One region of the Streptomyces sp. NPDC046915 genome, then DNA from elsewhere that is predicted to be linked to it. Evidence: riboswitches for the same ligand, from Rfam matches in the RefSeq annotation. Region 1 holds a riboswitch; the other holds the start of a gene.
What was found. A riboswitch is a leader RNA that binds a small molecule or an ion and turns the genes downstream of it on or off. The one in region 1 is predicted to bind glycine.
Positions count from the first base shown of each region.

Region 1 (10,625 bases):
GGCGTAGACGACGTCGCCGAGCGCGTTGGCCGCGAACTCGGTGATGCCGACCGTCGACACGCCGTCCTCGGCGGCCGACAGCCACTCGTGCTCCTTGCTGTAGCGCAGCTGCTGGGGGTTGCTCATGGCCTGAATTCTCCTGTACGCGCGGGAGCGCTGATGAAGGGGGGACTGCTGTGAACGCGTGTGATCAGCGGGAAGGTGCGCGGGGCCACGTCCGGACGCCGGGACCCGCGCTCAGTGTCTACTTCTGGCGCTTGTAGAACGGCAGCGCGACGACTTCGTACGGTTCGTGGCTGCCCCGGATGTCCACGCCGACACCCGGCGTACCCGGCGCCGCGTGCGCCGCGTCGACGTAGGCCATGGCGATGGGCTTGCCCAGCGTGGGGGAGGGCGCACCGGAGGTGACCTCGCCGATCACCGTGCCGCCGGCGACGACCGGGTACCCGGCGCGCGGCACCCGGCGGCCCTCGGCGACCAGGCCGACCAGGACGCGCGGCGGGTTCTGCTCGGCGCGCGCGGCGGCCTCGGCCAGCGCCTGGCGGCCCACGAAGTCGCCCTCCTTCTCGAACTTCACCACCCGGCCGAGCCCGGCGTCGAAGGGGGTGAGCGAGGTGGTGAGCTCGTGCCCGTACAGCGGCATGCCCGCCTCCAGGCGGAGCGTGTCCCGGCAGGACAGGCCGCAGGGCACCAGCCCGACGCTCTCGCCGGCCTCGCTCAGCGCCTGCCACAGCTCGACGGCGTGCTCGGGCTTCACGAAGAGCTCGAAGCCGTCCTCGCCGGTGTAGCCGGTGCGCGCGATCAGCGCCGGGACGCCGGCGACGGTGCCTGGCAGGCCCGCGTAGTACTTCAGGCCGTCGAGGTCGGCGTCGGTGAGGGACTTCAGGATGCCGGGGGACTCGGGGCCCTGGACGGCGATCAGGGCGTAGGCGTCCCGGTCGTCGCGGACCTCGGCGTCGAAGCCGGCGGACCGCTCGACGAGCGCGTCGAGGACCACCTGGGCGTTGGAGGCGTTGGCCACGACCATGTAGTCGGTCTCGGCCAGCCGGTAGACGATCAGGTCGTCCAGGATGCCGCCGTCGGCCCGGCAGATCATGGTGTAGCGGGCGCGGCCGACACCGACCGAGCCGATGTTCCCGACGAGGGCGTGGTTCAGCAGGTCGGCCGCCTGGGCGCCGGTCACGGTGATCTCGCCCATGTGGGAGAGGTCGAAGAGCCCGGCCCTGGTCCGCACCGCGACGTGCTCGTCGCGCTCGGAGCCGTAGCGCAGGGGCATGTCCCAGCCGGCGAAGTCGGTCATGGTCGCGCCGAGCGAGCGATGCAGGGCATCGAGCGCGGTACGGCGGGGTTCGGCACTGCTCATCGGACGGTCGTCTCCCAAAGGCGTGACGGGCGAGGTCGTTCCTCCCCATCTGTCATCGGAACCTGAGAGGTTCGCCTGACCACAGGAGTGATCACGGCTTGCACCTTGGGTGGAGCCACTGACACAGCGGCCCGCTTTTCAGATGTGCCTCGCCCGCGCGGTAACGGGGCCTGAGAGATTCAAGGGAGGGACTTGCTCCTTCGGCGCCCCGGTGAAGCTTTGCCGGGGACTCTCCCGCGCGGATTCAAACGGCCGGTATGCAGTTGGCGGGCTCATCATTGCACGCCCCGCCCCGGCCCTCCAGAGCGTGCCGTTTGTGACCGGGCTGTGGCAGTACGCGCACGGAAACCGGAGACGCCGTGTATTACCTTCTCTTTACATTTGGTGGGGAGAACCTTTCCTGACCACAGGGAGGACGATCACGGTGAACAGGACCTCGGCCTACGCCACGACCACGGGCGTCGCGTTGCCCCGGCAAACCGCCGCCCCGGCCCGCGAGCGGTGCGACGAGTTCCCCCACCCTCGGCTGCGCTCGCGCGGGGGAACCCCCATGGCACCGGTCGTCCGCGACCTGCGGGACCGCGCGGGACGCAGTCCGCACGGCCTGCTCTTCGGCCCCCGCGACCTGGTGGTGGTCACCGGCCTGCCCGGCAGCGGCAAGTCGACGCTGATGCACCGCGCGGTCCAGGGCCCGCGCATCGACTCCCAGGACGCCCGCGACCGCTGGGAGCGCCGCATGCCCGGCTTCCTGCCCTACGCGGTGTACCGCCCCCTGGTCCGCCTCGCCCACTACGCCGGACTGCGCCGCGCCCTGCGCTCCGGCGAGGGGGTCGTCGTGCACGACTGCGGCACGCAGGCCTGGGTGCGCGACTGGCTGGCCCGCGCGGCCCGCCGCCGGGGCGGCACGCTGCACCTGCTGATGCTCGACGTCCCGCCCGACACGGCCCGGGACGGCCAACGCGAGCGCGGCCGGGGCGTCTCCCGGTACGCCTTCCTGCGCCACCGCACGGCGGCCGCCCGGCTGCTGCGCACGGTGGAGCAGGGCGAACTGCCCCAGGGCTGCGGCTCGGCGGTCCTCCTCGACCGGGCCGCGGCGGACGTGCTGCGCAGAATCGGCTTCGCGGGCTGAGACCCTCCTGGCCGCGCACAGGTACCCGCTAGCCTTTCAGCCACAACAGTTGGTCCCAGCAGGCGGTAGGCAGATGGACTTCCCGGCGGACTTTCCCGCGGACTTCCCGGCACAGACACACCCCCATCCGCACAGCGGTTGGCCCGGCAACGAACTGGAGGAGGTGCTGTCGGCCTCGTTCGGCATCCCCGCGGCCGGGGGCCGGATCATCGAGGTGCTGAGCCGGAGCTACCTCTGGATCCCGCTGCCCAACGGCGGCGGACCCGGCAGCGGCCCGCTCGACCTGCCCACCATGGAGATCGACGGCCAGGCGTACGTGCCGGTGTTCAGCTCCGAGGAGCAGTTCCGCCAGGTCGTCGGCGCCCACATCGGGTACACCGTCGCCCCCGCCGTGGAGTTCGCCCGCGGCCTGCCCCCGCAGGTCGGCATCGTCGTCAACCCGGACGGCATGGTCGGCGTCCCGCTCCCGCCGGAGGCCGTGGCCGAGCTGTCCCGGGCCGGCCGTACCCCGCTCGACGGCCCCACGAGCGGTGGCCGCGTCCGCCTCTTCGAACCCGACTGGCAGGACGACCCGGTCGACTTCCTCGCCGCCGCCTCCGCCGAGTTCGAGCGGATCGGCGTCGTCCGCACGGCCCGCCGCTGCCTGGCCGCCGTCGAGACGGCCGACCCGGTCATGTTCATCGGCGTCGAACTCTCCCGTTGGGAGGGCGACCTGCGGGCCCTGCCCCTGGACGCCCTGGGCAGGGCTCTGGGCACGGTCCCGGTGCGGTGGCCGGTCAACCTGGTCCTGCTGGACGTGACCGACGACCCGGTGGCCGACTGGCTGAAGACGACCGTCCGGCCCTTCTACCAGCACGGCAACTGAAGCGCCCCCCGAGGGGCGCGGGGCCGTGTCGACACGCGGCCCGGAGCACAAGCCACACACAACCCGCACTCGCCGACGGACACTAAGCCGGGAGCTTCCAGGCGCTTAAGCTGTTTCCACACGCGGGGCGACTTCTCGAAGGGGCGGTAAAAGGTGAGCGCGAGCGGCACCGCTGCGACCGGACAGGTCGAGCACATGCTGCGCCAGGTGACGCCCGGGCGTTACGACGCCTACGAGGCACTCCTCAGGGCGCTCGCGACCCCCGCCTCCGGCCAGATCTGGATGCTCCTGTGGCACGGCCAGGCCGGTTCCCCCGACGCCCAGTACGGGAACATGGAGGTGGAGGGCTTCGGCTACGCGCCCTGTGTCACCTCCGCCCAGGAGCTGTCGGCCAGCGGCTGGAACCGCTCGTACGAGGTGATCGACGCGGTCGACGTGGCCCGCACCCTCTACCCCGACCACTTCGGCCTCTGGCTCAATCCGCACGCCCCGGGCGGCGGGGTCGGCATCCCCTGGCTCGACCTGCGCCGGATCGCCACCGGCCTGGACCGCCAGCCCGCCGGCCCGCTGCGGCTGTCGGAACCCGGCATCGAGGTCCCGCAGTTCTACGCCCTGCTCGCGCAGAACGCCCACCGCACCCAGGCCGTCCGCTCGCTGCGCCGCGCCTGGGTGCAGCCCGCGCTCGGGGCGCCGTACCTCGCCATCGGTCTGGACGTGTACGACACCTCGCCGCCCGCCGTGGACTCGGTGCGCGCGATGATGCAGCAGTCCGTCGGGGCGGTCCCGGACGGACTGCCGGTGTCGACCGTCGTGCTGTCGGACGAGTACGACCCCGTCGTCATGTGGATGCGGGCCAACGCCCGCCCCTTCTACGACCGTGAGGCGCACGCCCCCGCCCCGTCCACGGCACCCGCCGCCGGGTACGGTTATCCGCCGGCGCAGGGTGGTTACTGAGCGGATCGGGCCTTCGCGGTCTGCCCACGGGTTTCACAGGGCCTACATATTTCTCCGCGCGTAGATCACTGACGATGGTCCCGATCTGTCCGGTATAACACTTTTGGCCCAACTGGCATGCGTCCGGGGTGTGTTACCCACTGTTCGGATAACGGAATCCTCCGCACAGCATCACGGTTGCGCATACTTTCCCCGTCAGCTCTGGCGGGTGATCGCGACGAAGCTGAAGACTCGCGACTCAGACGCAAGGTCGAGGACCTCGTGTCCGAGAGCAAGTCGACAAAGCCGCAATCCGCGGCAGGCGCAGGCCGGTCACCACCGGCGAGAGGGGTCAGGTCACTGTGACCGCACCGATCGAGACCACCGGGGCGGCAGCCGAGGCACAGCCGGAAGCTGTGCTCGCGGGTGCCGGTAAGGGGCAGATCGAGGGCCGTTCCCTGGGGCAGATCGCCTGGACCCGGTTCAAGAAGGACAGAGTCGCCGTCGTCGGCGGCGTCATCGTGATCCTGCTGATCCTCATCGCGATCCTCTCGCGCCCGATCCAGGCGATGTTCGGCCTCGACCCCAACGCCTTCCACCAGGACCTCATCGACGCCAACACCTCGCTGCCCAAGGGCGGCATGGGCGGCATGAGCGCCGATCACCCGCTGGGCGTCGACCCGAAGTTCGGCCGCGACATCGCCACCCGCATCCTGGAGGGCTCCTGGGTGTCGCTGGTGGTCGCCTTCGGCGCCACGATCCTGTCGAACGTGATCGGCGCCATCATGGGTGTCGTCGCCGGCTTCTACGGCGGCCGGGTCGACTCGGTCATCAGCCGGCTGATGGACACCTTCCTCGCCTTCCCCCTCCTGCTCTTCGCCATCGCCATCTCCGCCACCCTCCAGGGCGGCGCGTTCGGCCTCAACGGACTGCCGCTCCACCTGAGCGTGCTCATCTTCGTCATCGGCTTCTTCAACTGGCCCTACCTGGGCCGGATCGTGCGAGGCCAGACCCTCGCGCTGCGCGAGCGGGAGTTCGTGGACGCCGCCCGCGGCATGGGCGCCAAGGGCCCGTACATCCTCTTCCGCGAGCTGATGCCGAACCTGGTCGGCCCGATCATCGTCTACTCGACGCTGCTCATCCCGACCAACATCCTCTTCGAGGCGTCCCTGAGCTTCCTCGGCGTCGGTATCCAGCCCCCGCAGGCGTCCTGGGGCGGCATGCTCCGGGAAGCCGTCACGTACTACCAGGTCGATCCCCAGTACATGATCGTGCCCGGACTCGCCATCTTCATCACCGTCCTCGCGTTCAATCTGCTCGGCGACGGTCTCCGCGACGCTCTCGACCCCCGCAGCCGCTAGGCAGCTCCCGAGAGCCCATCAAGTTTCCGATCATGGAGGGGAAGCAGACCATCATGCGAAGGTCAGCACTGGCCGCGGTTGCGGCCATCGGCTCCGCCAGCCTGCTCGTTGCAGGTTGCAGCAAGGCCGATGACAACAAGGACGGCGGCGCGCCGAAGGCGGCCGGTGCCAACAAGGCGACCACGGGTGTCGTCAACGCGTCCGACAAGAAGGGTGGCACGGTCACCTACGAAATGTCGGACGTGCCGGACTCGTTCGACCCGGGCAACACGTACTACGCGTACATGTACAACCTCAGCCGGCTCTGGGCGCGCCCGCTCATGACGTTCGAGCCCGGCCCCGGCGAGAAGGGCAACACCCTCGTCCCGGACCTCGCCGCGAGCAAGGGTGTCTCAAGCGACGGCGGCAAGACCTGGACGTACAAGCTGCGTTCGGGCCTGAAGTACCAGGACGGCACGCCGATCACCTCGAAGGACGTCAAGTACGCCGTCGAGCGGTCCAACTTCGCGCGTGACGTGCTCTCGCTCGGCCCGAACTACTTCCAGCAGTTCATGAAGGACGGCGACAAGTACAAGGGTCCGTACAAGGACAAGAGCGCCAAGGGCCTGTCCTCGATCGAGACGCCGGACGACACCACGATCGTCTTCCACCTGAACCGCTCCTTCCAGGAGTTCGACTACCTGGTGGCGGCCCCGCAGACGGCTCCGGTGCCGCAGGCCAAGGACGACGGCGTCGACTACGTCAAGCACATCGTGTCCTCCGGCTCCTACCAGTTCCAGAGCTACCAGGAGGGCAAGCAGGTCGTCCTGGTCCGCAACAAGAACTGGGACGCGAAGTCCGACCCGCTGCGCAAGCAGTACCCGGACAAGATCGTCGTCAACCTGAAGGTCAACGCGGAGACGATCGACAAGGACGTCCAGTCCGGCGACGCCACGGCGGAGCTCACCGGCATCGGTGTCGGCGCCTCCACCCAGGCCAGCCTGCTCAACTCCGCGGACGGCAAGGCCAGCACCGACAACGCCTACGGTGGCCGCCTCGTCTACGCGGCGCTGAACACCAAGGTCAAGCCGTTCGACAACGTCGAGTGCCGCAAGGCCGTCCAGTACGCCATCGACAAGGTCTCCGTGCAGACCGCCGAGGGCGGCCCGATCCGCGGTGACGTCGCCACCACCGTGCTCCCGCCGGACATCACCGGTTACCAGAAGGCCGACGTCTACGCGACGCCCGGCGACAAGGGCGACGTCGCCAAGGCCAAGGAGCACCTGAAGGCCTGCGGCAAGAAGACGATCACGACCAACATCACGGCCCGCTCCGACCGCCAGCAGGAAGTCGACGCGGCCACGGCGATCATCAGCTCGCTGAAGAAGGTCGGCATCAACGCCAGCCTGAAGCAGTTCCCGCAGGGCAAGTACTTCACCGACTACGCGGGTGTGCCGAAGTTCACCGAGAAGAACAACGTCGGCATCATGATGATGCAGTGGGGTGCCGACTGGCCGTCCGGCTACGGCTTCCTCCAGCAGATTCTGAACAGCAAGGCCATCAGCCAGTCCGGCAACACGAACCTGTCGCAGTTCGAGAACAAGGACGTCGACGCCAAGCTGGCCCAGGCGATCGCCAACCCGGACGTGGCAGCGCGCAACAAGCTGTACGCCGAGATCGACAAGACCACCATGGACCAGGCGGTCATCGTTCCGCTGACCTACTTCAAGGTCCTGCTGTACCGCTCGCCGTGGGCGACCAACGTGACCTCCACGTCGGCCTTCAGCGGTCAGTACGACTACCTCAACCTCGGCACCACGAAGAAGTAGCAGCCCCGGAAGGCAGGTGAAGGCATTGGTGCCCGCGGGCTCAGCGGCCCGCGGGCACCAGCGCCGGTCCCCGTGATCTCGTACATCCTCCGTCGGACGGCAGCCGCAGTGATCCTGCTGCTGGTCGTCTCCGCGGTCACCTTCGCCATCTTCTTCCTGCTGCCGAGACTGGCCGGTCAGACAGCGGACCAGCTGGCACAGCAGTACATCGGCAAGAGCCCGTCGAAGGCGGACATCGCCGCGGTCAAGCACAACCTCGGTCTGGACCAGCCCGTCTACGTCCAGTACTGGCACTTCATCAAGGGGATCCTGGCCGGCGCCGACTACAGCGTCGGACCCAGCACGGTGCACTGCAACGCGCCCTGCTTCGGCTACTCCTTCAAGACCCACGAGGCGGTCTGGCCGAAGCTCGTCGACCGCCTTCCGGTGACCCTGTCGCTGGCCGCGGGCGCCGCCGTGCTGTGGCTGGTCTCCGGTGTGCTGATCGGCGTCATCTCCGCCCTGAAGCCGCGCTCGGTCTTCGACCGCACCTTCATGGGCGTCGCGCTCGCCGGTGTCTCGCTGCCCATGTTCTTCACGGGCAACCTGGCGATCCTGCTCTTCACCTACCAGTGGCCGATCTTCGGCCGCACCTACGTCCCGCTCACCGAGAACCCGGCGCAGTGGGCCAACACCCTCTTCCCGGCGTGGTGCTCGCTCGCCCTGCTGTACTCCGCCATCTACGCGCGGCTGACCCGCTCGGGCATGCTGGAGACGATGAACGAGGACTTCATCCGCACGGCCCGCGCCAAGGGCCTGCGCGAGCGCAACGTCGTCGTCCGGCACGGACTGCGCGCCGCGCTCACCCCGATCATCACCGTCTTCGGCATGGACCTCGGTCTGCTGCTCGGCGGCGCGGTGATCACCGAGACCGTGTTCTCGCTGCACGGCATCGGTGAGTACGCGGTGGAGGGCATCACCGACAACGACCTGCCCCCCATCCTCGGCGTGACCCTGCTCGCCGCCTTCTTCGTCGTGATCGCAAATCTCCTGGTGGACCTGCTCTACGCGGCCGCCGACCCGCGGGTGAGGCTCTCGTGACCGAACTCTCCAAGACCGGTGCCGCAGTGGGGGAGCCCACCTCCGGCAAGGCACCCGAAGCCTTCCTCGAGGTCCGCGACCTCAAGGTGCACTTCCCGACCGACGACGGCGTGGTCAAGTCCGTCGACGGGCTCAGCTTCAAGCTGGAGAAGGGCAGAACGCTCGCCGTCGTCGGCGAGTCCGGATCCGGCAAGTCGGTCACCTCGCAGGCCATCATGGGCCTGCACCGGCTCGGCGCGCGCGGCAAGAACGTGCGGATGTCCGGCGAGATCTGGCTCGACGGCAAGGAACTGGTCTCCGCGTCCCCGGACGAGGTGCGCAAGCTCCGCGGCCGTGAGATGGCGATGATCTTCCAGGACCCGCTGTCCGCGATGCACCCGTACTACAAGGTCGGCGACCAGATCGTCGAGGCGTACCGGGTGCACCACGACGTCAGCAAGAAGGTGGCCCGCACGCGTGCCATCGAGATGCTCGACCGGGTCGGCATCCCCGAGCCCGCCAAGCGTGTCGACGGCTACCCGCACGAGTTCTCCGGCGGTATGCGCCAGCGCGCCATGATCGCCATGGCGCTGGTCAACAACCCCGAGCTGCTCATCGCGGACGAGCCGACCACCGCCCTCGACGTGACCGTCCAGGCGCAGATCCTCGACCTGATCCGCGACCTCCAGAAGGAGTTCGGCTCCGCGGTCATCATGATCACCCACGACCTCGGCGTGGTCGCCGAGATCGCCGACGACGTCCTGGTGATGTACGGCGGCCGGTGCGTGGAGCGCGGTCCGGCCGGCGAGGTCTTCGAGCAGCCGCAGCACCCGTACACCTGGGGTCTGCTCGGCTCGATGCCCCGTATCGACCGTGAGACCTCCGACCGGCTCATCCCGGTCAAGGGCCAGCCGCCGAGCCTCATCAACGTCCCCTCGGGCTGCGCCTTCCACCCGCGCTGCCCGTACGCGGACATCCCCAAGGGGAACGTCACCCGCACGGTGCGCCCCGAGCTCGAGCAGGTGAGCACCGGGCACTGGACCGCCTGCCACCTCTCGGCGGAGGACCGTACGCGGATCTGGACCGAAGAGATTGCGCCGAAGCTGTGAGTGAGACGACGAAGACCGGGGCGACGAGCGGGGCCGCCGATGGCGAGGTGCTGCTCAAGGTCGAGGGTCTGACCAAGCACTTCCCGATCAAGAAGGGCATTCTCCAGCGCCAGGTCGGCGCGGTGAAGGCCGTCGACGGCATCGACTTCGAGGTGCGCAAGGGCGAGACCCTGGGCGTGGTCGGCGAGTCGGGCTGCGGCAAGTCGACCATGGGCCGGGTCATCACCCGCCTCCAGGACCCGACCGGCGGCACGATCACCTTCGGCGGGCAGGACATCACCCGGCTGAGCACCGGGCAGATGCGTCCGCTGCGCCGCGACATCCAGATGATCTTCCAGGACCCGTACGGCTCACTGAACCCCCGTCACACCATCGGCTCGATCGTCTCGGCGCCCTTCCGGCTCCAGGGCGTGGAGCCCGAGGGCGGGGTGAAGAAGGAGGTCCAGCGGCTGCTGGAGCTCGTGGGCCTGAGCCCCGAGCACTACAACCGCTACCCGCACGAGTTCTCCGGCGGTCAGCGCCAGCGCATCGGCATCGCCCGTGCGCTCGCCCTGAAGCCGAAGCTGGTGGTGGCGGACGAGCCGGTGTCCGCGCTGGACGTGTCGATCCAGGCGCAGGTCGTGAACCTGATGGACGACCTCCAGCAGGAGCTCGGCCTCACCTACGTGATCATCGCGCACGACCTCTCGGTCGTCCGGCACGTCTCGGACCGCATCGCGGTGATGTACCTCGGCAAGATCGTGGAACTCGCCGACCGCACCGCGCTGTACGAGGCGCCGATGCACCCGTACACCAAGGCGCTGATGTCGGCCGTGCCGGTACCGGACCCGAAGCGCCGGGGCGCGAAGAGCGAGCGCATCCTGCTCCGCGGTGACGTGCCGTCCCCGATCGCCCCGCCGAGCGGCTGCCGCTTCCACACCCGCTGCTGGAAGGCCACGGAGATCTGCAGGACGACCGAGCCGCAGCTCGTGGAGCTGAGGACCGGTCAGCGGGTCGCC
Region 1 covers NZ_JBEYXB010000019.1:81,955-92,579, reverse strand. Annotated here, with positions in the region: gene gcvH (glycine cleavage system protein GcvH) at 1-126, opposite strand, end outside; gene gcvT (glycine cleavage system aminomethyltransferase GcvT) at 245-1,363, opposite strand; glycine riboswitch at 1,512-1,610, opposite strand; gene ABZ915_RS37245 (AAA family ATPase) at 1,788-2,492, shown strand; gene ABZ915_RS37240 (enhanced serine sensitivity protein SseB) at 2,566-3,357, shown strand; gene ABZ915_RS37235 (enhanced serine sensitivity protein SseB C-terminal domain-containing protein) at 3,511-4,311, shown strand; gene ABZ915_RS37230 (ABC transporter permease) at 4,653-5,651, shown strand; gene ABZ915_RS37225 (ABC transporter substrate-binding protein) at 5,684-7,459, shown strand; gene ABZ915_RS37220 (ABC transporter permease) at 7,532-8,539, shown strand; gene ABZ915_RS37215 (ABC transporter ATP-binding protein) at 8,536-9,627, shown strand; gene ABZ915_RS37210 (dipeptide ABC transporter ATP-binding protein) at 9,624-10,625, shown strand, end outside.

Region 2 (10,625 bases), on a different contig from region 1:
CCCACGGGCGGGTCTGTTTCGGTCAAGGGGAATCGCCCGTGAAGTTGTTTGCGAAGTTGTTCGGCAAGAGCGCGCGAGAGGGCAGTGACAACGCGACTGCCCGCCATCGCGCACAGCCTGATGCAGAAGGTCAGCGTCCGCTGTTCCGTGACCAGGTGGCTGGTCCGGGCGGTGACATTTCCGGAGGTCAGGGCGCGCCGTCTGTTGACCCTGCCCAGCCCGGCGGCATAGGTTTCGGGCAACCGTCAACCTCAGGTACGGGTGGAGGGTTTGCCTCTGGCCCGTACGCGTCCAACGCTCCGGCGGGGCAGGAGGATCCGTCCATGTCGGTCCTGGTGTGTACGAGGTGCGGTAACCGCAACGCGGAGAACGCCCGCTTCTGTTCCAACTGCGGTGCGCCGCTGCGCCCCGGCGCCGTGCCGGAGCGTGCGTCCGAGACCACGAGCACGATCTCCATCTCGGGCCTGGAGGCCTACGACGCGGAGGCGACCGGTCAGACGCCGATGCTCTCCCCGGAGGCGCAGGCGGCTGTCGACGCGCTGCCGCTGGGCTCGGCGCTGCTGGTGGTGCGCCGTGGGCCGAACTCGGGCAGCCGCTTCCTGCTGGACAGTGAGCTGACCACGGCTGGGCGTCATCCGCAGAGCGACATCTTCCTGGACGACGTGACGGTCTCGCGTCGGCACGTGGAATTCCGGCGCGCTCAGGACGGCTCCTTCACGGTGGCCGACGTGGGCAGTCTGAACGGCACGTACGTCAACCGTGAACGGATCGACCAGGTCGCTCTGTCGAACGGTGACGAGGTGCAGATCGGCAAGTACCGGCTGGTCTTCTACGCGAGCCGGCAGGGCATCTGACCCTCCCCCGGACGCCGTCCGGGGGGACCCCCAGGGAAGGTCCATGCTTCGAACACCGAGCGGCGGTGCCGGGCACGGCACCGCCGCCACGGACAGTGGGCTGATGAGCATCGGCACGGTGCTGAACGTGCTGCGCGAGGAGTTCCCCGAAGTCACGATCTCCAAGATCCGGTTCCTGGAGTCGGAGGGGTTGGTCGAGCCGCAGCGGACCCCTTCGGGGTACCGCAAGTTCAGTGCCGAGGACGTCGAGCGCCTCGGTCACGTCCTGAGGATGCAGCGGGACCACTATCTGCCCCTCAAGGTGATCCGCGAGCACCTGGACGCGATGGCGCGCGGCGAGGCCGTGCAGTTGCCGGTCGTGGGGCGCCAGCGCGCCGGCGAGTCGGTGCTCGAACCCGTGGAGGGGCCCACGGCCGCCCGGATCGGGCGGCTCGAGCTGCTGGCGGCCGCCGGGATAGACGAGAGCGACCTGAAGGAGTGGGAGTCGTACGGACTCATCGCTCCCCTCGAGGGCGGGGTGTACGACGCGGAGGCCGTCACGGTGGCCGCCCTTGTCGCGGAGCTGGGGCGGTTCGGGATCGAGCCGCGCCACCTGCGAGTGATGAAGGCCGCCGCCGACCGGGAGGCCGGGCTGGTGGACCAGGTGGTTGCCCCGCTCAAGCGGCACCGCAATCCGCAGACCAGGGCGCACGCCGAGGCCCGTACGAAGGAGCTGGCCGCGGTAACGGTGAGGCTGCACGCGGCCCTGGTGCAGACCGCGCTCGGGGTTAGGCTGCCGTGAGCGGTACTGGTGTGCGAGAGGCCGGATCGGGCGCGCGTTCCCGGCCCGACTACCCAAACATCCCGGGCACGGCCTAGGGTTGCTGTGTGAACGAGCTCGATGTCGTAGGTGTCCGGGTGGAAATGCCCTCCAACCAGCCGATCGTGCTCCTGCGTGAAGTGGGCGGCGATCGGTACCTCCCCATCTGGATCGGACCGGGGGAGGCGACGGCGATCGCCTTCGCCCAGCAGGGCATGGCCCCCGCGCGACCGCTGACCCACGACCTGTTCAAGGACGTGCTGGAGGCCGTCGGTCAGGAGCTCACCGAAGTGCGCATCACGGATCTGCGTGAGGGCGTCTTCTACGCGGAGCTGGTCTTCGCCAGCGGGGTCGAGGTGAGCGCGCGCCCGTCCGACGCCATAGCGCTGGCCCTGCGCACCGGAACGCCGATCTACGGCAGCGACACGGTGCTCGACGACGCGGGCATCGCGATTCCGGACGAGCAGGAGGACGAGGTGGAGAAGTTCCGCGAGTTCCTCGACCAGATCTCGCCCGAGGACTTCGGTACCAGCAGCCAGTGAGCGTGCCGGCCGACGGCGGACACGCCGTCCGTGACCGGCCGGTCGACGGTTCGTGACCGTCGTTCTGATGGCACTTGCCGGCGGCCAGTGAGAGCGTCCTGACGTTCCCCGCCAGAGCATTCGGCTAGCCTTTCCCCGCGGTGGGGCACGGGAAACCACTCTTAGGGTGATTATCACTCGGCGTGCCGAGTGTGGCGATCGTTGACGCACCCCCGGTGACTGCCTACCGTCGAGAAGGCAGGTCAAGGACGGAGGTCGGCGTGAGAAGCAGCGGCGACGGTACGGCTGGGGGTGCCCCCGGACGAGGTTTCGGGGAGAGCGGTCCGTACCCTCCCACAAGCTCTCGGCTCCGCTCGGGCACGGGGTATCCCCCCCATGGTGGCGCGGCCGACCACGTTCCGCAGCGACCGACGGCCGTGCCGAGCGGCGGAGGGGCGGCGTCCATGGCGTCGGAGCAGATCGGCTACCGCGGTCCGACGGCCTGTGCGGCTGCCGGCATCACGTACCGGCAGCTCGACTACTGGGCCCGTACCGGCCTGGTCGAGCCGAGCGTGCGGCCCGCCTACGGGTCGGGCACGCAGCGGCTGTACAGCTTCCGGGACGTCGTCGTCCTGAAGATCGTGAAGCGTTTTCTGGACACCGGCGTCTCGCTGCAGAACATCCGCACCGCCGTCCAGCACCTCAGGGAGCGCGGCTTCCGTGACCTGGAGCGCATGACGCTGATGAGCGACGGCGCCACGGTCTACGAGTGCACCTCCCCCGACGAGGTCCACGCCCTGCTCCAGGGCGGTCAGGGGATCTTCGGGATCGCCGTGGGCGTGGTGTGGCGGGACGTGGAAAGTGCGCTCTCCCAGCTGCACGGGGAGCGCGTCGACACCGGGGAGACCCTCGTCGGGCAGAACCCCGCCGACGAACTGGCGCGCCGGCGCAACCGGGCGGTCTGACGGCGCCCGCCCCTCCCTGCCCCTTGGCGGCGATGGGCGCTGTCCGTCCCGCCCATCGGCTGCCGGGGCGTTGTCAGTGGCGTGGTGCAGCATCAGAGGTGTGAGAAACGCGCCCACGATCCTGCACCTCGACATGGATGCCTTCTTCGCCTCGGTGGAGCAGGCGTCCAAGCCGAGCCTGCGCGGGAAGGCCGTCGTCGTGGGCGGGCTGGGACCACGCGGGGTGGTCGCCACCGCGTCGTACGAGGCGCGGGTCTTCGGGGTGCACTCGGCCATGCCGATGGCCCAGGCGCGTCGGCTCGCCCCCAACGCCGCGTATCTCGTCCCACGCTTCGGGCTGTACCGGTCGATCAGTGAACAGGTGATGGGCCTGCTGCGGGCGCTGTCCCCGCTCGTCGAGCCGCTGAGCCTGGACGAGGCGTTCGTGGACCTGGAGGCGGGGGGAACGGCCCGGGACGGGGAATCGGCACGGCTGACCGGGGTGAGGCTGCGCGCGGACATACGGGCCGTCACGGGACTGACGGGCTCGGTGGGGCTCGCCGCCTCCAAGATGCTCGCGAAGATCGCCTCCGAGCAGGCCAAGCCGGACGGGCTCGTGCTGATCGAGCCGGGGACGGAGCGGGCCATGCTGGGCCCGATGCCGGTGCGGACGCTGCCCGGGGTGGGGCCGGCGACCGGGGATCATCTGCGACGCGCCGGGATCACCACGGTCGACGAACTCGCCGAGGCGGGCGAGGACGAACTCGTACGGCTGCTGGGCAAGGCCCATGGGCACGCTCTGTACGCCATGGCGCTGGCGCACGACGAGCGGCCCGTGGTGGCGGAGCGGGAGGCCAAGTCGGTATCGGTCGAGGACACCTATGACGTGGACATCCATGACCGGCTCCGGGTCGGTCTGGAGGTGCAACGGCTCGCCGACCGGTGTGTGCGGCGGCTGCGCGATACCGGGCTGTCGGGACGGACCATCGTGCTCAAGGTACGGCGATACGACTTCTCGACACTGACCCGGTCGGAGACGCTGCGTGGACCCACGGACGATCCGGCGGTCGTGCGGGAGGCGGCGGCCCGGCTGCTGGACTCCGTCGACACGACCGGTGGCGTTCGGCTGCTCGGCGTGGGCGTCTCCGGGCTCGCCGACTACACGCAGGAGGACCTGTTCGCCCAGGCGGCGGGTGAGCTGGCGGAAGCGGCCACGGAGGAGACGGTGCCCGAGCCCGTCGCGGAGCAGCCGACGCAGGCGGAACGGCGCTGGCCCGCGGGGCACGACGTACGGCACGCGGAGTTCGGGCACGGCTGGGTGCAGGGCAGCGGGCTCGGGCGGGTCACCGTGCGCTTCGAGACGCCCGGCTCGGAAACCGGCCGCGTGCGGACGTTCCGGGTCGACGACCCGGCCCTGGAACCGGCGGATCCGCTGCCGTTGACCGCCCGGGCAGCTGCGGGCGGGCTCCATGACGGTGCGGTGGGATCCGAGGGCGAGACGGCCGGACCCGAGGGCGAAAGGACGAGACGCTGAGACGGCCGAGGGAACGGGTGTGCGTCCGGACGGGTCCGGTGAGGGGAGGGGAGCAGCCCGGTCGGTGGCGGCCACCGGGCCGCCACGCCCGCGCTCACTACGACGGTCCCGCCGTCTCGTCCGTGCCCGCCAAATGGCCGAAGTCGTGATCCGGGGGAGGGGGTGACGAGGTCACGTCGAGGCCGTAGTGGTGGTAGAGCTGGAGTTCCTGCTCGGGAGAGAGATGACGGCCGACGCCGAAGTCGGGCGCGTCCTTGATGAGGGACCGGTCGAAGGGGACCTGGAGGTTGCCGTCGATCAGTTCGCTGGGCTCCAGCGGGACGAAAGCGTCCCTGGAGAACAGGCCTGTGCGTATGGCCGCCCACTCCGGCTCGCCGGTCGCGTCGTCGAGGTAGACCTCGTCGATCGTGCCGATCTTGTCGCCATTGCGGTCGAACGCCTTGCGGCCGATCAGGTGGCGCGGATCGATGTCGGTTCGCACGGTCCCTCCTCTTGGTCGCAACTCATCCGTAAGCACTACAAAAGAGCACATTCACCAAGGTGGCCACTCGAGGCAACACGCGTTGACCTCGCTGGTACGCTGGCAAGCGGCTGCTGACCCCGCGCGGGAGAGTCCTCCGGACATCATCGGAGGCGCCGAAGGAGCAACTCCTCCCCGGAATCTCTCAGGCTCACGTACCGCACGGACGAGGTCACTCTGGAAAGCAGGGCGGTGTCTCGACGGCTTCCGCTCTCACCGACGGTGAAAGCCGGGGCCTTCGGGCGACCCGGTGAAGCTCTCAGGTCGAGATGACAGAGGGGGAGGCCGTCGGGGTACCCGCGCCGGGGTGCCCCTCGAAGGTCGCGTCAGACCAGGAGGCCTCCGCAATGACCGCCCACCGCACCCCGCTCTCCGAGCTCGAACAGGGCATCCCCTTCGAGCAGCGCCACATCGGGCCCGACCAGGAGGCGCGGGCCAAGATGCTCGCGCACGTCGGCTACGGCTCGCTCGACGAGCTGACCGCCGCCGCGGTGCCGGATGTGATCAAGAACGCAGACGCCCTGGATCTGCCGGGTGCCCGCACCGAGGCCGAGGTGCTCGCCGAGCTGCGTTCGCTGGCCGACCGCAACCAGGTCCTCGACTCGATGATCGGGCTCGGGTACCACGGGACCTTCACGCCGCCCGTCATCCTGCGCAATGTGATGGAGAACCCGGCCTGGTACACCGCTTACACGCCGTACCAGCCGGAGATCTCGCAGGGACGGCTCGAGGCGCTGCTGAACTTCCAGACCATGGTCGCCGAGCTCACCGGGCTGCCGACCTCCGGCGCCTCGCTGCTCGACGAGGGCACGGCAGCGGCCGAGGCGATGGCACTCTCCCGGCGCATGGGCAGGAACAAGAAGGGCCTCTTCCTGATCGACGCGGACGCGCTGCCGCAGACCATCGCCGTGATCCAGACCCGCGCCGAACCGACGGGCGTGGAGGTCGTCGTCGCCGACCTCGGCGAGGGCATCCCGGCCGAGGTCGCCGAGCGTGAGATCAACGGCGTGCTGATCCAGTACCCGGGCGCCTCCGGGGCCGTACGCGACATCAAGCCCGTCATCGACCGGGCGCACGAGCTCGGCGCGCTCGTCACCGTCGCCGCCGACCTGCTGGCGCTGACCCTGCTCACCTCCCCGGGTGAGCTCGGCGCGGACATCGCGATCGGTACGACCCAGCGCTTCGGCGTGCCCATGGGCTTCGGTGGCCCCCACGCCGGCTACATGGCGGTGCACGAGAAGTTCGCCCGCAGCCTGCCCGGCCGCCTGGTGGGCGTGTCCGTCGACGCGGACGGCCACAAGGCCTACCGGCTGGCGCTCCAGACCCGCGAGCAGCACATCCGCCGCGAGAAGGCCACCAGCAACATCTGCACCGCCCAGGTGCTGCTCGCCGTCATGGCCGGTATGTACGCCGTCTACCACGGTCCCGAGGGCCTGAAGGCCATCGCGCGGCGCACCCACCGGTACGCCACCCTCCTGGCCGAGGGGCTGCGGGCGGGGGGCGTCGAGGTCGTCCACGGCGCCTTCTTCGACACCGTCACCGCGCGCGTGCCCGGCCGGGCCGCCGAGGTCGTGGCCGCCGGCCGGGAGAACGGGGTCAACCTGCGGCTCGTCGACGCCGACCACGTCTCGGCCGCCTGCGACGAGACCACCACCCGCGCCCAGCTGGGCGCCGTATGGACGGCGTTCGGCGTCGAGGGGGACATCGAGGCGCTGGACGCGGCGACCGGGGACGCCCTCCCCGGGGCCCTGCTGCGCACCGGCGACTACCTCGCCCACCCGGTGTTCCACCAGTACCGCTCCGAGACCGCGATGCTGCGCTACCTGCGCCGCCTCGCCGACCGCGACTACGCGCTCGACCGCGGCATGATCCCGCTGGGCTCCTGCACCATGAAGCTCAACGCGACCACGGAGATGGAGCCGGTCACCTGGTCCGAGTTCGGGCAGCTGCACCCCTTCGCGCCCGCCGAGCAGGCGCAGGGCTACCTCACGCTCATCCGTGAGCTGGAGGAACGTCTCGCCGAGGTCACCGGATACGACAAGGTCTCGCTTCAGCCGAACGCCGGTTCGCAGGGTGAGTTCGCCGGCCTGCTCGCCGTACGCGGCTACCACCGCGCCAACGGCGACGACCAGCGCACCGTCTGCCTCATCCCGTCCTCCGCGCACGGCACCAACGCCGCCAGCGCCGTGATGGCGGGCATGAAGGTCGTCGTGGTGAAGACCGCCGAGGACGGCGAGATCGACATCGAGGACCTGCGGGCGAAGATCGAGCAGTACCGTGACGAGCTGGCCGTGCTGATGATCACGTACCCGTCGACGCACGGTGTGTTCGAGGAGCACGTCGCCGACATCTGCGCCCAGGTCCACGACGCCGGCGGCCAGGTGTACGTCGACGGCGCCAACCTCAACGCGCTGGTCGGTCTCGCCAAGCCGGGCCACTTCGGCGGTGACGTCTCCCACCTCAACCTGCACAAGACGTTCTGCATCCCGCACGGCGGCGGCGGTCCCGGCGTCGGCCCCGTGGCCGTGCGCGAGCACCTGGCGCCGTACCTGCCGAACCACCCGCTCCAGCCGGCGGCCGGTCCCGAGACGGGCGTGGGCCCGATCTCGGCCGCGCCCTGGGGCTCGGCGGGCATCCTGCCGATCTCGTGGGCGTACGTCCGTCTGATGGGCGGCGAGGGCCTCAAGCGCGCCACCCAGGTGGCCGTCCTCTCCGCCAACTACATCGCCAAGCGCCTCGAGCCGCACTACCCGGTGCTCTACACCGGCCCGGGCGGCCTGGTCGCGCACGAGTGCATCATCGACCTGCGCCCGCTGACCAAGGCGACCGGTGTATCCGTGGACGACGTGGCCAAGCGGCTCATCGACTACGGCTTCCACGCGCCGACGATGTCCTTCCCGGTGGCCGGCACGCTGATGATCGAGCCGACCGAGTCGGAGGACCTGGCCGAGCTGGACCGGTTCTGCGAGGCGATGATCGCGATCCGCGCGGAGATCGAGAAGGTCGGCGCGGGCGAGTGGCCCGCCGAGGACAACCCGCTGCGGAACGCCCCGCACACCGCCGCCGCGCTCGGCGGGGAGTGGAAGCAGGCCTACAGCCGCCAGGAGGCCGTGTTCCCGGCCGGGGTCTCGGCCGCCGACAAGTACTGGCCGCCGGTGCGCCGCATCGACCAGGCCTTCGGCGACCGCAACCTCGTCTGCTCCTGCCCGCCGCTGGACGCGTACGAGGACTGAGCAAGCGGTCAGACAGTCCCCTGGGGCCCCGTCCGTGTCCGGGCGGGGCCCCTGCGCGTTCACGCCGTCGCCAGGGACACCTCGGTCGACTTGATCAGGGCGACGACGTCGGAGCCCACGAAGAGGCCGAGGTCGGTGGCCGCCTCCTTCGTGATCGCCGCGGTGAGTTCGCCACCGTCCACGGTCACCCGCACCGAGGCCATGGCCGTGCCGATCGTGAGGTGGGTGATGGTGCCGGGAACCTGGTTGCGGATCGAGAGGCCGTCGACCCGGCTGGTGGCCAGGCAGACCTCCGTCGCCTTCACCAGAGCGCGGACGGTGGTGCCCGGGGCGAGCGCGAGTTGCTCGGCGGCCTCCGAGGTGATGGCCGCCGTGAGGTCCTGGCCACCGTCCAGGCGGATCTTGACGATGGTCATGACCTCGCCTGGGTGGACAGCGGTGACGGTGCCGGGGAGCTGGTTGCGGATGCTCAGGGTCATGGCCCCTCACCGTAGTGCGCGGGGGCGTTCAGGCAGGGTATGTGGGGGTTTGTGGCGCCGTCGGGCGCCCGGTGTCACACCCGGTCGATATGGACATTCGTCGACTTCACGCGGGCGGTGGCCTCCACGCCGACCTCCAGGCCCAGCTCCTCTACGGCCTCGCGGGTGAGCAGGGAGACCAGGCGGTGGGGGCCGGCCTGGATCTCGACCTGGGCCGCGACGTCACCGAGTTTGATCGCGGTGACGATGCCGGGGAAGGCGTTGCGGACCGAGGTGTAGGAGGTGCCCGTGTCATCCTCGCCGCCGCCCGTCTTGGCGAGCTCGACGGAGAACGCGGCGAGGTCCTTGCCGTCGATGAGTCTCCGGCCCGCGTCGTCGCGGTGGGTCGCCACCCGGCCCGCGTCCGCCCAGCGACGGGCGGTGTCCGGGCTCACGCCGAGCAGCCGCGCCGCCTGGCCGATCGTGTAGGACTGCATGCCGGTCACGATAGGGCGAAGGCGGTGGGAACCGTGGAGGGGGGTTGGCCGTTGGGTATAACGCGATATAGCTTTAGTTCGCGTCCTTCTTGGTCGTGATCGCCAATCGGGAATCGGGGTGAGGGGCATGTCGGCTGAGCTGCGGGCCGCGCACGCGGACCGGGACCGTGTCGTGGATGTGCTGACGGCAGCGGCGGGGGACGGGCGGTTGACCGTCGAGGAACTCGACGAGCGGGTGGGGGCGGCCCTGGCCGCCCGGACACTGGGTGAGCTGGCCGGGCTGACGACGGACCTGCCGGGGGCGGCCGAGCCGGTCCCGGTCAAGGACGTGGTCCGTATCGAGCAGCAGGGCGGTTCTGTCCTGCGCGGCCACGGCTGGGTGGTTCCGCGCCGGTTGGAGATCGACTCGTCGTGGGGCGATGTGACGCTGGACTTCACCGAGGCGGTGATCACACACGACACCCTGGGCATCGACCTGGACATGCAGGGCGGCACCCTGCGGCTGGTGACCCGGCCGGGAGTGGTCGTGGACACCGACTCCCTCGCCGTCGGCTACGCGAAGATACGGTCGCGTCCGACGGGGGAGTCCGGGGCACCGGTCGTCCTGCGGGTGGAGATACACGGGCGGATGAGCTATGGCCGGGTCGTGACCGGGCCGCCGCGGCGCCGGTTCCTGCGGAAGGGGACGGCGGTCTGACCGTGGGGTCACCCGGCCCGACCGCGGGTCACTCGGTCTGACCGTGGATCACCCGGTGTGCACGCGCGGCCGCCGCTCGCGGTCAGGTTCCGCCTCGCGCAGGACTTCCCGGGTGACGGGGGCGACCTCGCCCTGGCCGAAGAGGAAGAAGCGCAGGAAGTTGGCGAAGGGGGTGCCCTCGGTCCACTCGAAATACATGTGCGGGATGCAGCCCGTGGTGTCGCGGACGTGCAGGAGGAGGGCGGCGAGGGCGTTGGGGATCGAGGAGGACTCCAGCGTCAGGACGCGGTAGCGGTCGTGCAGCACCTCGCCGCGTACGGTCAGCTCCGCCTCGAACTCCGAGGGGTCGGTGACGGTGACCTCGACGAAGACGAAGTCCTCCTGCTCGGGCATGTCGTTGTCGGCCCGGATCTGCTCGATCTTGTCGCGGTACTCGGCCTTGTCCCGCTGGTCGGGCTCGTTGGCGATGAGCCGGATCCTGCGGCTGGCGATGTCGCGGACGAACCGCTGCGCCATGTCGTCCAGCGTCACGTGGGTCACGCGCAGTTCGAAGGCGCGGGCCAGCCGG
Region 2 covers NZ_JBEYXB010000005.1:536,610-547,234, reverse strand. Annotated here, with positions in the region: gene ABZ915_RS16545 (FHA domain-containing protein) at 39-854, shown strand; gene ABZ915_RS16540 (MerR family transcriptional regulator) at 898-1,635, shown strand; gene ABZ915_RS16535 (bifunctional nuclease family protein) at 1,722-2,195, shown strand; gene ABZ915_RS16530 (MerR family transcriptional regulator) at 2,456-3,139, shown strand; gene ABZ915_RS16525 (DNA polymerase IV) at 3,240-4,652, shown strand; gene ABZ915_RS16520 (PRC-barrel domain-containing protein) at 4,750-5,133, opposite strand; glycine riboswitch at 5,248-5,343, shown strand; gene gcvP (aminomethyl-transferring glycine dehydrogenase) at 5,520-8,405, shown strand; gene ABZ915_RS16510 (TOBE domain-containing protein) at 8,465-8,884, opposite strand; gene ABZ915_RS16505 (helix-turn-helix transcriptional regulator) at 8,959-9,360, opposite strand; gene ABZ915_RS16500 (DUF1707 domain-containing protein) at 9,488-10,057, shown strand; gene ABZ915_RS16495 (APC family permease) at 10,106-10,625, opposite strand, start outside.
Region 2: linked by a shared signal. The riboswitch ahead of gcvP (aminomethyl-transferring glycine dehydrogenase) and the one ahead of gcvT (glycine cleavage system aminomethyltransferase GcvT) in region 1 are both predicted to bind glycine.